3 regions of the Agarivorans sp. 2_MG-2023 genome follow, and region 3 is predicted to be linked to each of the others. Evidence: predicted binding sites of a transcription regulator. Region 3 holds the regulator's gene; each other region holds the start of a gene.

Region 1 (3,732 bases), on a different contig from region 3:
TGTATGTTTCTAGAAATGACGCTGATGGTAAAGTACTTACGGATGTAGTTCGAGAGATTCCAAAGATGGAAAATGAGATTGTAGGAGGGGGTGAGTTAAACATTAACCTGCACGATGGAACAGGCCCTTGTGATGGTTGTAAGACTCGTATCGAAAAGGCTACGAATGATGTTGCTACTATAGTCGGTGCAATGCCACTTACAGCTCCCGTAGATTTATATTCACATACATTTTATCCGTCAAAATCGCTCCTAGCACTTAGGAAGTACGGGCCAAACACTAGTTTAGGGTGGGCTGAAGATACTAAAAATGGGATTATGTCTGATTCTTATTATCACGCCATTGGACCATATCTAATAGATGTTCCTTTGAGTGCAGAAGAGCAAGAAGCGGAAGATCGTTACCAAGCTTTTGCTGAAGAACTTGGACCTTACAGAAGCTAAATATGAAGCCTTTGGATAGTGACAGATACATAATTGGTTTTCAAGACACCTTGATTATCGAATTCCATAACAAAACCTAAAAATCATTAAAACGCTTTTTAGCCCAATTGTTACGAAATTAAATACAATGCACATAACAAAGCAAATCACGCGGACTTGGGTAAGCTGTCTTCCTTTTTGCAAAAAACAGCAAAAAGGTAGCCATCTCACCCAATCCGGTGTTCGCAGCGTTAAATTTTCACAGGAGGTGAACTATGAGATCATGGATCATTATTTTGGCCGGTTTGTGGTCAACATGGCACTTTATGGACATTGAGTCTGATAGTGGTTTTTTTAGTGTGTTTCTTCCAATCCTGTTTGGCCTTTTTGTTCTTGCCTTAGTAATAAAACTTTCTGGAGTTTCAGGTAACAGTGGTGGCGGTTATTGCGGCGGTGGCTTTGGTAGCGGAGACTCAGGCGGTGATTCGGGTGGTTGTGGCGGTGGTGATTGACGCTACACGATTTAACAATCGTTTCTAGCGGAACAATTAGCGCCGCTTAGCAGCTAAATACGGCGTTAGCGGCTATTATAGTTCACACACATTGCAAAGATTGAGGGATTTATGAAAGGTAAAGGAACGTGTTTATGTGGCTCGGTTAAGTTGGAAGTAGAGTACGTTAGTAACGAGTTGGCTGCTTGTCATTGTAGTATGTGTAGAAACTGGTCTGGCGGCCCGATGTTAGCTATTGATTGTGCTGATTCAGTTAAAATTTCAGGTGAATCAAATGTTGTTAGATATCAGTCATCTGATTGGGCTGAAAGAGGTTTCTGCGGTAAATGTGGTACTCACTTGTTTTACTATTTAGTGCCAAGTAACCAGTATCATCTTCCTGTTGGATTATTGATATCAGGGGATGATTACACGCTAACTCATCAAATATTCATTGATGAGAAGCCCGAATACTACGAATTTAAAAATGAAACACAAAATATGACGGGTGCGGAAGTTTTTGCCCATTTTGAAAGTGGAGAGTAAATAGCTAATTGGTCGTTAACCCCGTCTATTCAATGCTTCCGTTAATCTTAACCCCTTTTGAATAAGCGAATGCGCTAACGCATTTCTGTACAGAAACGCGTTTGAAAATGGTCAATATTTAATGTCTTCCGGCACTTTGTTGTTTTACTTAAAAGCTATTGCCAATAACGCTTACTCGTCGTAACAAAGCAAGCAAATTCAAGTGGTAGCAGCAAGCGCCTGCAGAAATTTGTTAGCTAACTTTTCCATTTAATATTTTAACGTATCGTCTTTTGCAAGATGCAAAAGGCTTTAGCTTTTCTTTTATTTACCTCATTTAATTTCTTACTAATCATATTGTTACAAGTTTGGCTCGGCTCTTGCTGATAAGCAGTATCTGACCTAAATCAGTAAACGATAGGATTACTTATGAAACCATGGAAACCTTTAGCTTTTGCCTTACTCTGCTCACCATTGAGTAGTTATGGTGCAGCATTTTCTAGTTGCCCTACACAGGCATTTCTCGTGCAACAGAACGTGGCGCAATTGTTTGGCGTTAATCTCGCCACCGGCTATTACCAAACGCTATCTGAAGACATGGGAACCACCGGTAAACTTAATGCCATTGGCTTTAACCTGCACGACGATTATTTGTATGCTTGGAGTTACCAGCACAAGACGCTGGCGCGAATTGGCGACGACTACCAAGTAGAGCCTTTAACACTGGATTGGAATGGCTTTGCTAGCGATGTGAGCTTTTATGTTGGTGATGTGGCTGTAGAGAACAATGCTCATTACCTTTACCGCAGCGGTTCGGCATATGGCTTGTTTAGAGTGTCGTTAGACTCAGCAGATGCAGATTATTTAAGCATGCAACGTGTGATTGATGGCAGTGCGCTTAATCTTAGAATTTTTGATATGGCGTTTCACCCTGATAACGGCATGCTTTATAGCGTAGATAACCAAGGGCGTTTATGGCGAATTAACCCAGAAACTGGCGCCAGCGAAAACCTTGCCAATGTTGGCCAAGTAGGTACGTTTGGTGCGGTGTATTTTGATGTAAGCGGCCACTTGTACATTAGCCGCAATTCAGATGGTTTAGTGTTCCAAATTGATATCGCGTCTAACTCTCCTGAGGCTCAGCTTTATGCTCAAGGCCCTGCATCAAGCAATAATGACGGCGCACGTTGTGCCATTGCTCCTATAGTAGCCGCCGATGATGCCAATATTGACTTTGGTGATGCTCCAGACAGCTTTGGCACTTCATTAATTAACAATGGTGCTCGCCACCAGCTAGTTGATGGGGGGATTCAGCTTGGTTCAAATGTTGATGGTGAAGCAGATGCTTATGTTTACCCGGCTAGCGATGATAGCTCACGCTTATTTGATGATGAAGATGGAATAGCATTTGTTACCGATGTGCAAGTAGGTTTGGACTTTGTTATTCAAGTGGACAGCTCGGCGAATGGCTTTTTAAGTGCTTGGTTCGACCTTAATGGCAATGGCACTTTTGATAACGAGGAGCAGTTGCTTACCGACCAAGCTGTAGTGGAAGGTGTGCAATCACTATTGGTGTCGGTGCCCGAAGGCTACGAAAGTGGCGACCGTTGGGCGAGGTTCAGAATCAGCTCTGGCGGCGGGAACACTGCTACAGGTGGTGCGCCAGATGGTGAGGTAGAAGATTATCAAATCTATGTGGGCGACTCTGCTACGCAAGTGAGTTACTACCCAAGTGCTGATGGTTATGCCACGGTAGCGTTTGAAGATAATTGGCCGGCTGCCGGTGATTACGACTTAAATGATTTAGTGGTTAATCTGCAAACCAAGGTGCTTAGCTTTGCTAACGGCGATGTAGCCCGCATTGAGCTGCAAGGCGAAGTACGTGCAGTAGGTGCCAGCTTCCATAATGGTTTTGCTATACGCATACCGGGGATTGATAAGTCGCTAGTTGATGTTGCCGCTATTCGTTATGAGATAAACGGTGAATTACTACAAGCCAGTGTATTGGACGAGAATACTAACGATATTACCGCCATCATTGCCGCTGACGTACGTAAATACATTAATAATCAAAATCAGTGTGACTTTTATAAAACCCAAGCTGACTGTAGAGGTGCCGGGCAATTGCACTTTAAAGTGCTACTACCCATGCATGAAGGCTTAGCTAAAAATGCCTTACCAAGTGCGCCGTTCGACCCATTTATTTATGCCACAGAGCATTCACGTAACCCTTATTTTGCCAGCTCGCCAGGCCGTGGTTTAGAGATTCATAGTAAAAATCAAAGCCCAAGTGC
Region 2 (3,732 bases), on a different contig from region 3:
CTTGGCTCAGTGGCTGCTGAGTAGTTTGGTTAGTTACCGCAATAAGTTGCGCTTTGCCAGAAGCGGTCGAGAAGCGGCCGTCGCTAAATAAACTGCGGTTAGCAGCTTTTTTGTCAGCGGTAATAGGCCAACGTTGTGGCTCTATTTCATCAAAGGCCTGTTGATCTTTACCACTCAAACCACTGATATTGAATTTTCGTTTACTGTCATCGGCTAATACCCCCGATAAGGCTGCATGCTCACTAAAAATGTCAGCAGAACTTTGAAAATCAAAGGCTTGAGCAAAGCCCATTTTTTTAGCCACTTGGCTCAGCAAATACCAATCGGGCTTAGTATCACCCTCAGCTTTAACAAACGCACGCTGGCGAGAAATCATTCGCTCAGAATTGGTTACCGTGCCATCACGTTCCCCCCAACCTGCTGCTGGTAAAAGAACATCGGCGTAACGGGTGGTATCTGTTTCAGCAATACAATCTGACACGACGACTAAGGGACAGTTGAGTAAGGCTTCTCTCACCTTTGTCGATTCAGGCAAGCTTACCGCTGGGTTAGTCCCCATTATCCATATTGCTTTAATCTCACCACTGCCCACTTTTTCAAAGAGGTCTATCGCTTTATGACCTGGCTTTTGGCTAAGAGTATCGGTTTTCCAAAACTGCGATAACGCCGCCAAATGCTCTGGCACATAATCTAAATGCCCTGCTAATAAATTAGATAGCGCTCCAACTTCGCGCCCTCCCATGGCATTAGGCTGGCCCGTAATAGAGAATGCACTAGCACCCAACTTGCCTATTTTTCCGGTTGCTAAGTGGTTGTTAATAATCGCGTTAACTTTATCTACGCCTTGGCTACTTTGATTCACCCCTTGGCTAAATACGGTTACACAGCGTTGGTTGTCGGCAAACAACTGGAAAAAACGCAGCAGAGCTTCGGGCTCAACACCGCACGTTTTGGCTAGCGCGGGTAAATCACCTGCATCTTCTACGGCACTCGCCACTGCGTTTTCAAAACCCTCGGTAAACTGGTCAATGTATTCGGCGTCCAGTTTTCCGTGCTCACTCAAATATGCGAGCAAACCATTAAACAAAGCGACATCGGTGCCGCCATTTAAGGGAAGATGTAAATCGGCAATGTCACAACTGTCGGTACGACGCGGATCGATCACCACCACCTTTAAGTTGGGATTTGCTTGCTTAGCGCGCTTTAAACGCTGATAAACGATGGGATGACACCAAGCGAGGTTAGACCCCACTAAGGTCACTAATTCAGCATGTTCTAAGTCTTCATAACTTCCAGGAACAATGTCTTCACCAAAAGCACGTTTGTGGCCAGCCACCGCTGAAGACATACATAACCGCGAGTTAGAATCGATATTTGAGCTACCGATAAAGCCTTTAATTAGCTTATTGGCAACATAGTAGTCTTCGGTTAACAATTGACCGGATACATAAAAGGCCACAGATTCAGGACCATGTTCGGCAAGAGTTTGGCTTAGGCGAGAGGCCACATAACTTAGCGCCTTATCTAGGGACTCTTTATGACCTTTAATGTAAGCGCTTTGCAAGCGCCCTTCTTTAATCACTGTTTCGCCTAAAGCCGAGCCTTTTGAACAAAGCAAACCACTGTTTGCAGGGTGGGCTTGGTCGCCTCTCACTTCAACCGTTCCGTTACTCGCTACCTTCGCTTCTACGCCACACCCGGTGCCACAATATGGGCAGGTGGTTTTAATCCATTGTTGAGATTGCTGTTGAGACACGCTGTATACTCCTCACCGTATTCATTCGCGAGTCGATGCTCTTCGCCCGCGTTTTATAAGGAATACATAGCAAGAGATGAACCAACAAAAAGCGCTAAAAAACCTATTACTTAAGGAGTAGAAAAAGCAGATATTGGCGCTAAAACCCCCTCAAAAAAACAGTCTGAGATAAACCCTGCACTCGATTGGTGCGAAACATCCCGAATTTGAGCCTTCTTGAATGTGTAAGCAAACCCGCTTTACCAACTAAAGCTCTGCAATATAGGCCTACATTTACGTTGCTCGGCTTTCTCAAACACTGCAGCTTTACACTTGCTGCTTACCCCTTAGTGACTTCTATTCACCTTTTTGACAATTTTATTGCGACATCTGCTTGCAAATAAGCAAATGTTAAATAAGATCACCAACTAAGTTAACAGTGGTATTTCAGCAAGTACTAAATTTGCTACGCCTCAGGGATGAGCCAACATAAAACGTACAAATATTAAACATTGGGTACTATCAGCCTGGTTATGCAGTTGGCTGTTGATTACCCTTATGCCAGTGATTAACGCGCACAGCTCTAGTGCTGGCGTTTGGCAGTCTATTTGTACTTTAGGTGGCTTTAAACTGGTTCAAGTAGAAGGTGCCAGCGACAACTCACCGCATTCCTCAAAAGGCAATCATTGTTCTTTAAGTCAGTTCAGCACTGTTGGACATTCGGCGTTTACCCATTCGCTGTATCAACTGCTTGCTTTAGTGGCCATTACCCCAAGCTATTGGCTGGAAACCAGTAATACGCGTTACCTAGTGCAAAGCCCACGCTCACCTCCCACAACAGTCTTTACTGATACTTTTTTCTAAACCAATTTAGTCACTAATAAGTAATCTGAATAGTGTGTATTTGCGCCTTTTTTTATAACAAATCAAAGGTGTAAGCAGGCTATTTGGCTGCTATGTAAAGGATATATGTCATGTTAAGCAAACCTGCTATACAGACTGAAACACCACTAAAAACCACAACTAAAAACCCAAAGTTATTTTATTTTGTGGCCTGGCGCTGGCATTTTTACGCCGGCCTATTTGTGGTGCCATTTCTAATTATGCTATCGCTAACTGGGTTAGTCATGCTTTACGACGATGCCATTGAACAAGCTGAATACTCGCAAATTATAAATATAGAACCTGAAACAACGCCGCTGGCCCCTTCGGTACAATTGGCTGCAGTAACAGCGCAATATCCCAATGCAGCAGTAAAACAATACCTCACTCCACCAACCGCAGATAAAGCCAGCCGTTTTGCCATTTCAAACCAAAGTGATGCGGCTTTATTTATCACCGTTAATCCCTATACCGCAGAGGTATTAGGCGAAATAAATCGAGATGAAAGCTGGTACAGCCTAGCTAACGATATTCATGGCACTTTACTCATTGGTGATACAGGAGACAGGCTAATTGAAATAGCTGCCAGCCTAAGCATTGTATTGCTAATCACCGGTTTATATCTTTGGTGGCCAAGAGACAAAGCCAGTAAAGCGGGCTTTCTAAAAATTCGTTTCAATAGCGGGAAAAGGCTATTGTGGCGTGATTTACATGCCAACATCGGTGTTATTACAGGTTTATTTTTGCTGCTATTTTTGGTGTCTGGCTTATCTTGGGCCGGTATTTGGGGCGGCAGATTCGTACAACCGTGGAACAGTTTTCCTGCAGAAAAGTGGGACAATGTACCGCTATCTGAAGTAGACCACAGCAGCATGAACCACAGCCAAAGCAAAGAGGTAGCTTGGAACTTAGAGCAAACCCCAATGCCCAACTCGAAGGCGCAGCTCAATACGTTACATGCAGCTAACTCATTGAATATCGATCAGGTGGTAAACTTTGCTTTAGCCAATGGGTTTAGCCGATTCAGAGTTAACTTTCCTAGCTCTGAGACAGGTGTTTTTACCGTTTCGGCCAATACCATGAGTGGTGATATTAGCGACGCCACCCAAGATAGA
Region 3 (3,732 bases):
TTCGCGACATAATTACCGAAAGTTTGGAAATCGATCTGCAAAGCGAAACCATGAGCAGCGATCAACCTGTTACCGTGTATGGCCCATCGTACGAACTGTATGGTGTTGGCATGGACGGTGATCTAGCTAACGAAATAGTGACTTTATTAGATGATATCGAAGCGGTTTACCACAACCCACAAGAGTAAGTTAGCGCTAGCGGCTAGCTTGTTTATGCTTTCTTGGGGTTCTCAAGCACTTGAAGACGACTTCAACAAACAAATTATTGTTGATGCCGACCGCCAGCAGGTCAACATCAAAGAAAACCGCGTCACTTTCTACAATAATGTAGTGGTGACTCAAGGTTCAATAAAAATGCACGCCGAAGAACTCAGCGTAATAGGTAGTGAAGAAAAAGGCAGCGAGGTGATGATCGCCAAAGGCGAACCGGCAACTTTTTACCAACTACTAGACAGCGGCAAGCCAATTGAAGCAGAGGCCAACGAGGTGCGTTACGATTTAAAAACGCAGACCCTCACCTTAACTAACAATGCTCAGCTCAAGCAAGAAGAGAGCTTAGTAAAAGGCCAAATGATTAAATACAGCATTAATAAACAAGAGATGGTTGCTCAAGGCGATGAAAATAATCGTGTGACCACTATTTTCCTGCCTCAGCAATTAGAAGAACTCTCCCCCGAGGACAATGAGTAATCATGAGTACCTTAATCGCTGAGAACCTTGCCAAAAGCTACAAAGGTCGCAAGGTAGTAAAGAACGTCAGTTTAAATGTAGAAACCGGGAAAATTGTTGGTTTACTAGGGCCAAACGGCGCCGGTAAAACCACTACCTTCTACATGGTGGTTGGTCTAGTGCCACGAGACCAAGGCCGAATACTTATCGATGACGATGATCTGTCTAGCACCGCTATGCATACTCGAGCACGAAAAGGCATTGGTTATCTTCCCCAAGAAGCCTCTATCTTTCGCCGTTTATCGGTAGAAAAAAATATTCTAGCAGTATTAGAAACCCGTAAGGATTTGGACAAAGAGCAGCAAATTGGCGCACTGGACGATTTGCTAGAAGAGTTTCATATTGGCCATATTCGCAAAAATCTCGGTATGAGCCTATCAGGCGGAGAGCGTCGCCGGGTAGAAATTGCCCGCGCCTTAGCCGCAGCCCCTAAGTTTATTTTGCTTGACGAACCCTTCGCTGGGGTAGATCCTATTTCCGTTATTGATATTAAAAAAATCATTGAACACCTGCGTGATCGCGGTCTAGGTGTATTAATTACCGACCACAATGTAAGGGAAACTCTCGATGTTTGTGAGCATGCCTATATCGTTAGTCAGGGTGAATTGATAGCCTCAGGTAAGCCACAAGAAATACTTGAAAACGAGCACGTGAAACGAGTTTATCTCGGTGAACAATTCAAGCTATAGTTAAAGTGCAGCTTAGAAAATAATATAAAAAGAAGGGATAGCGGTAGTTAATGAAAGCATCTTTGCAGTTGCGTCTTGGTCAGCAGTTAACCATGACCCCCCAGTTACAACAGGCCATACGCTTACTCCAGCTTTCAACCCTGGATTTACAGCAAGAAATTCAAGAGGCTCTGGAAAGTAACCCTCTGCTTGAGGCGGATGAGTCACATTCGAATGATAGTGACGCAACAGACGCTAAGTCAGCCAATGAAAAATCTACAGAAGCCGAATCTAGCGCCGACGTAGACAGCAGCCAAATGGAAGCTGGCGATGCCATTAACCAAGAAACTGTTTCTGATGACCTACCCGTAGACTCCACTTGGGACGATATTTATAGCGCCAGTTCCGCGCCAGCTAGCTCATCGAGCGGCAGTGGCGGTGGTGACGACAACGATATGTTATTCCAAGGTGAAACCGTTGATTCCTTACAAGATCACATGCTGTGGCAAATGCGCCTTACTCCTTTCAGCGAAGTAGACCAAGCCATTGCTTTAGCCATTATTGATGCAGTAGATGAATCAGGTTACCTCACACAGGATTGTGAACAATTATTAGATGGCCTCAATTCTAGTGACAATAACGACTTAGATGTAGAGCTTGACGAAATTGAAGCAGTACTAAAACGGATTCAGCATTTCGACCCCGTAGGCATTGCCGCGCGCTCGCTACAAGAATGCTTGTTAATTCAATTAAGTCGTTTTTCCCCAGAAACACCATGGCTAAATGAAGCCAAAGATGTGGTGTCTAACCATATCGATGTATTAGCCAATCGAGATTTTCGCTTATTGGCTCGAAAGACCAAGTTAAAAGAAGACCAGCTACGCGAAGTGATGCGTTTAATTCACACCTTAGAACCACGCCCGGGTAACGCTGTTGAGCCAAACCAAGCCCAATACGTTATCCCCGATGTTTCCGTAGTGAAGCGCCAAGGTCGCTGGGTGGTAGAGCTAAACCCCGATGCGATGCCGAAGCTAAGAGTAAACTCTCACTATGCATCCTTAAGTAAAACGTCTAATGCTACCGATACTCAGTTTATCCGTAGCCACTTACAAGAAGCCAAGTGGTTTATTAAGAGCATTGAAAGCCGCAACGAAACCTTACTCAAAGTCTCTAACTGTATCGTTCACCACCAACAAGCCTTCTTCGAATACGGTGAAGAAGCAATGAAGCCAATGGTGCTGAACGATGTGGCCGAAGCAGTAGAAATGCACGAATCAACGATTTCTCGAGTAACAACTCAAAAATTCATGCATACACCTCGCGGCATTTTCGAACTTAAATATTTCTTCTCTAGCCATGTGGCTACCGATGGCGGCGGTGAATGTTCATCTACCGCTATTCGTGCATTAATTAAGAAACTGGTTGCTGCCGAAAATACCAGTAAACCTCTCAGCGATAGTAAGATTGCTGATATTTTGGCAGATCAGGGGATCAAGGTGGCAAGACGTACGATTGCAAAATATCGTGAGTCTTTAGCGATACCACCTTCTAACCAACGTAAGAGCCTACTTTAAGGCCAATCAAGGGGACTATATTTATGCAAATTAATCTTACCGGACACCACGTTGATATTACTGAGTCTTTAAAAGAATATGTCCATAACAAGTTTGCCAAGCTCACTCGACGATTTGACCAGATAAACAATGTTCATGTCATCCTCAACGTCGAGAAGCTCAATCAAATCGCAGAAGCCACCTTACATTTAAATGGCGGTGAATTATTCGCTACCGCTGAACATTCAGATATGTACGCCGCCATTGATGGTCTCATCGACAAACTTGACCGCCAAGTTATCAAACATAAAGAAAAACTTAACAAACATTAGTCACCTCCATGCAAATAGATAAAGTACTAAGCTTGGATTGCACTCAAAGTGCAGTCCAATGCTCTTCAAAAAAACGCGCCTTAGAAATTATTAGTGAACTAGCCGCTGGCCAACTAGATACGACAGCTCAATGTATATTTGAGAGTTTGTTGAATAGAGAAAAAATGGGCAGCACCGGTATCGGGCAAGGCGTGGCAATACCTCATGGCCGCATTGATAAACAGCATCAAACAACCGCTGTTTTTTTACGTTGTGATCCCCCAATTGCTTTTGACGCCATTGACAATAAACCTGTTGATTTGGTTTTTGCCTTACTGGTACCAGAAGATCAGTGTAAACAACACCTCAACACCTTATCTCAAGTAGCTGAAAAACTTAACGATAAGCAAGTATGTAAACAACTTCGTTGTGCACAAAGTGATGACGAATTATACGACATCATGGTAGCCT

What was found. Region 3 encodes sigma-54, which starts transcription at its own class of promoters, with help from an activator protein. Its sites were predicted from a motif close to GTTGGCACGNNNNTNGNNT; they were not measured.
Region 1: Q4549_RS00725 (LruC domain-containing protein) is a predicted target of sigma-54. The motif match lies at 1,806-1,824, and genes of this name have one in related genera.
Region 2: Q4549_RS05895 (nitrate reductase) is a predicted target of sigma-54. The motif match lies at 1,824-1,842, and genes of this name have one in related genera.

The regions. Positions count from the first base shown of each region.
Region 1 is NZ_JAUORQ010000001.1:158,515-162,246, forward strand. It holds gene Q4549_RS00710 (hypothetical protein) at 1-443, shown strand, start outside; gene Q4549_RS00715 (hypothetical protein) at 698-934, shown strand; gene Q4549_RS00720 (GFA family protein) at 1,046-1,459, shown strand; gene Q4549_RS00725 (LruC domain-containing protein) at 1,868-3,732, shown strand, end outside.
Region 2 is NZ_JAUORQ010000003.1:183,408-187,139, forward strand. It holds gene Q4549_RS05895 (nitrate reductase) at 1-1,756, opposite strand, end outside; gene Q4549_RS05900 (hypothetical protein) at 2,282-2,599, shown strand; gene Q4549_RS05905 (PepSY domain-containing protein) at 2,710-3,732, shown strand, end outside.
Region 3 is NZ_JAUORQ010000011.1:45,481-49,212, reverse strand. It holds gene lptC (LPS export ABC transporter periplasmic protein LptC) at 1-188, shown strand, start outside; gene lptA (lipopolysaccharide transport periplasmic protein LptA) at 151-690, shown strand; gene lptB (LPS export ABC transporter ATP-binding protein) at 693-1,418, shown strand; gene Q4549_RS16260 (RNA polymerase factor sigma-54) at 1,469-2,971, shown strand; gene hpf (ribosome hibernation promoting factor) at 2,995-3,282, shown strand; gene ptsN (PTS IIA-like nitrogen regulatory protein PtsN) at 3,291-3,732, shown strand, end outside.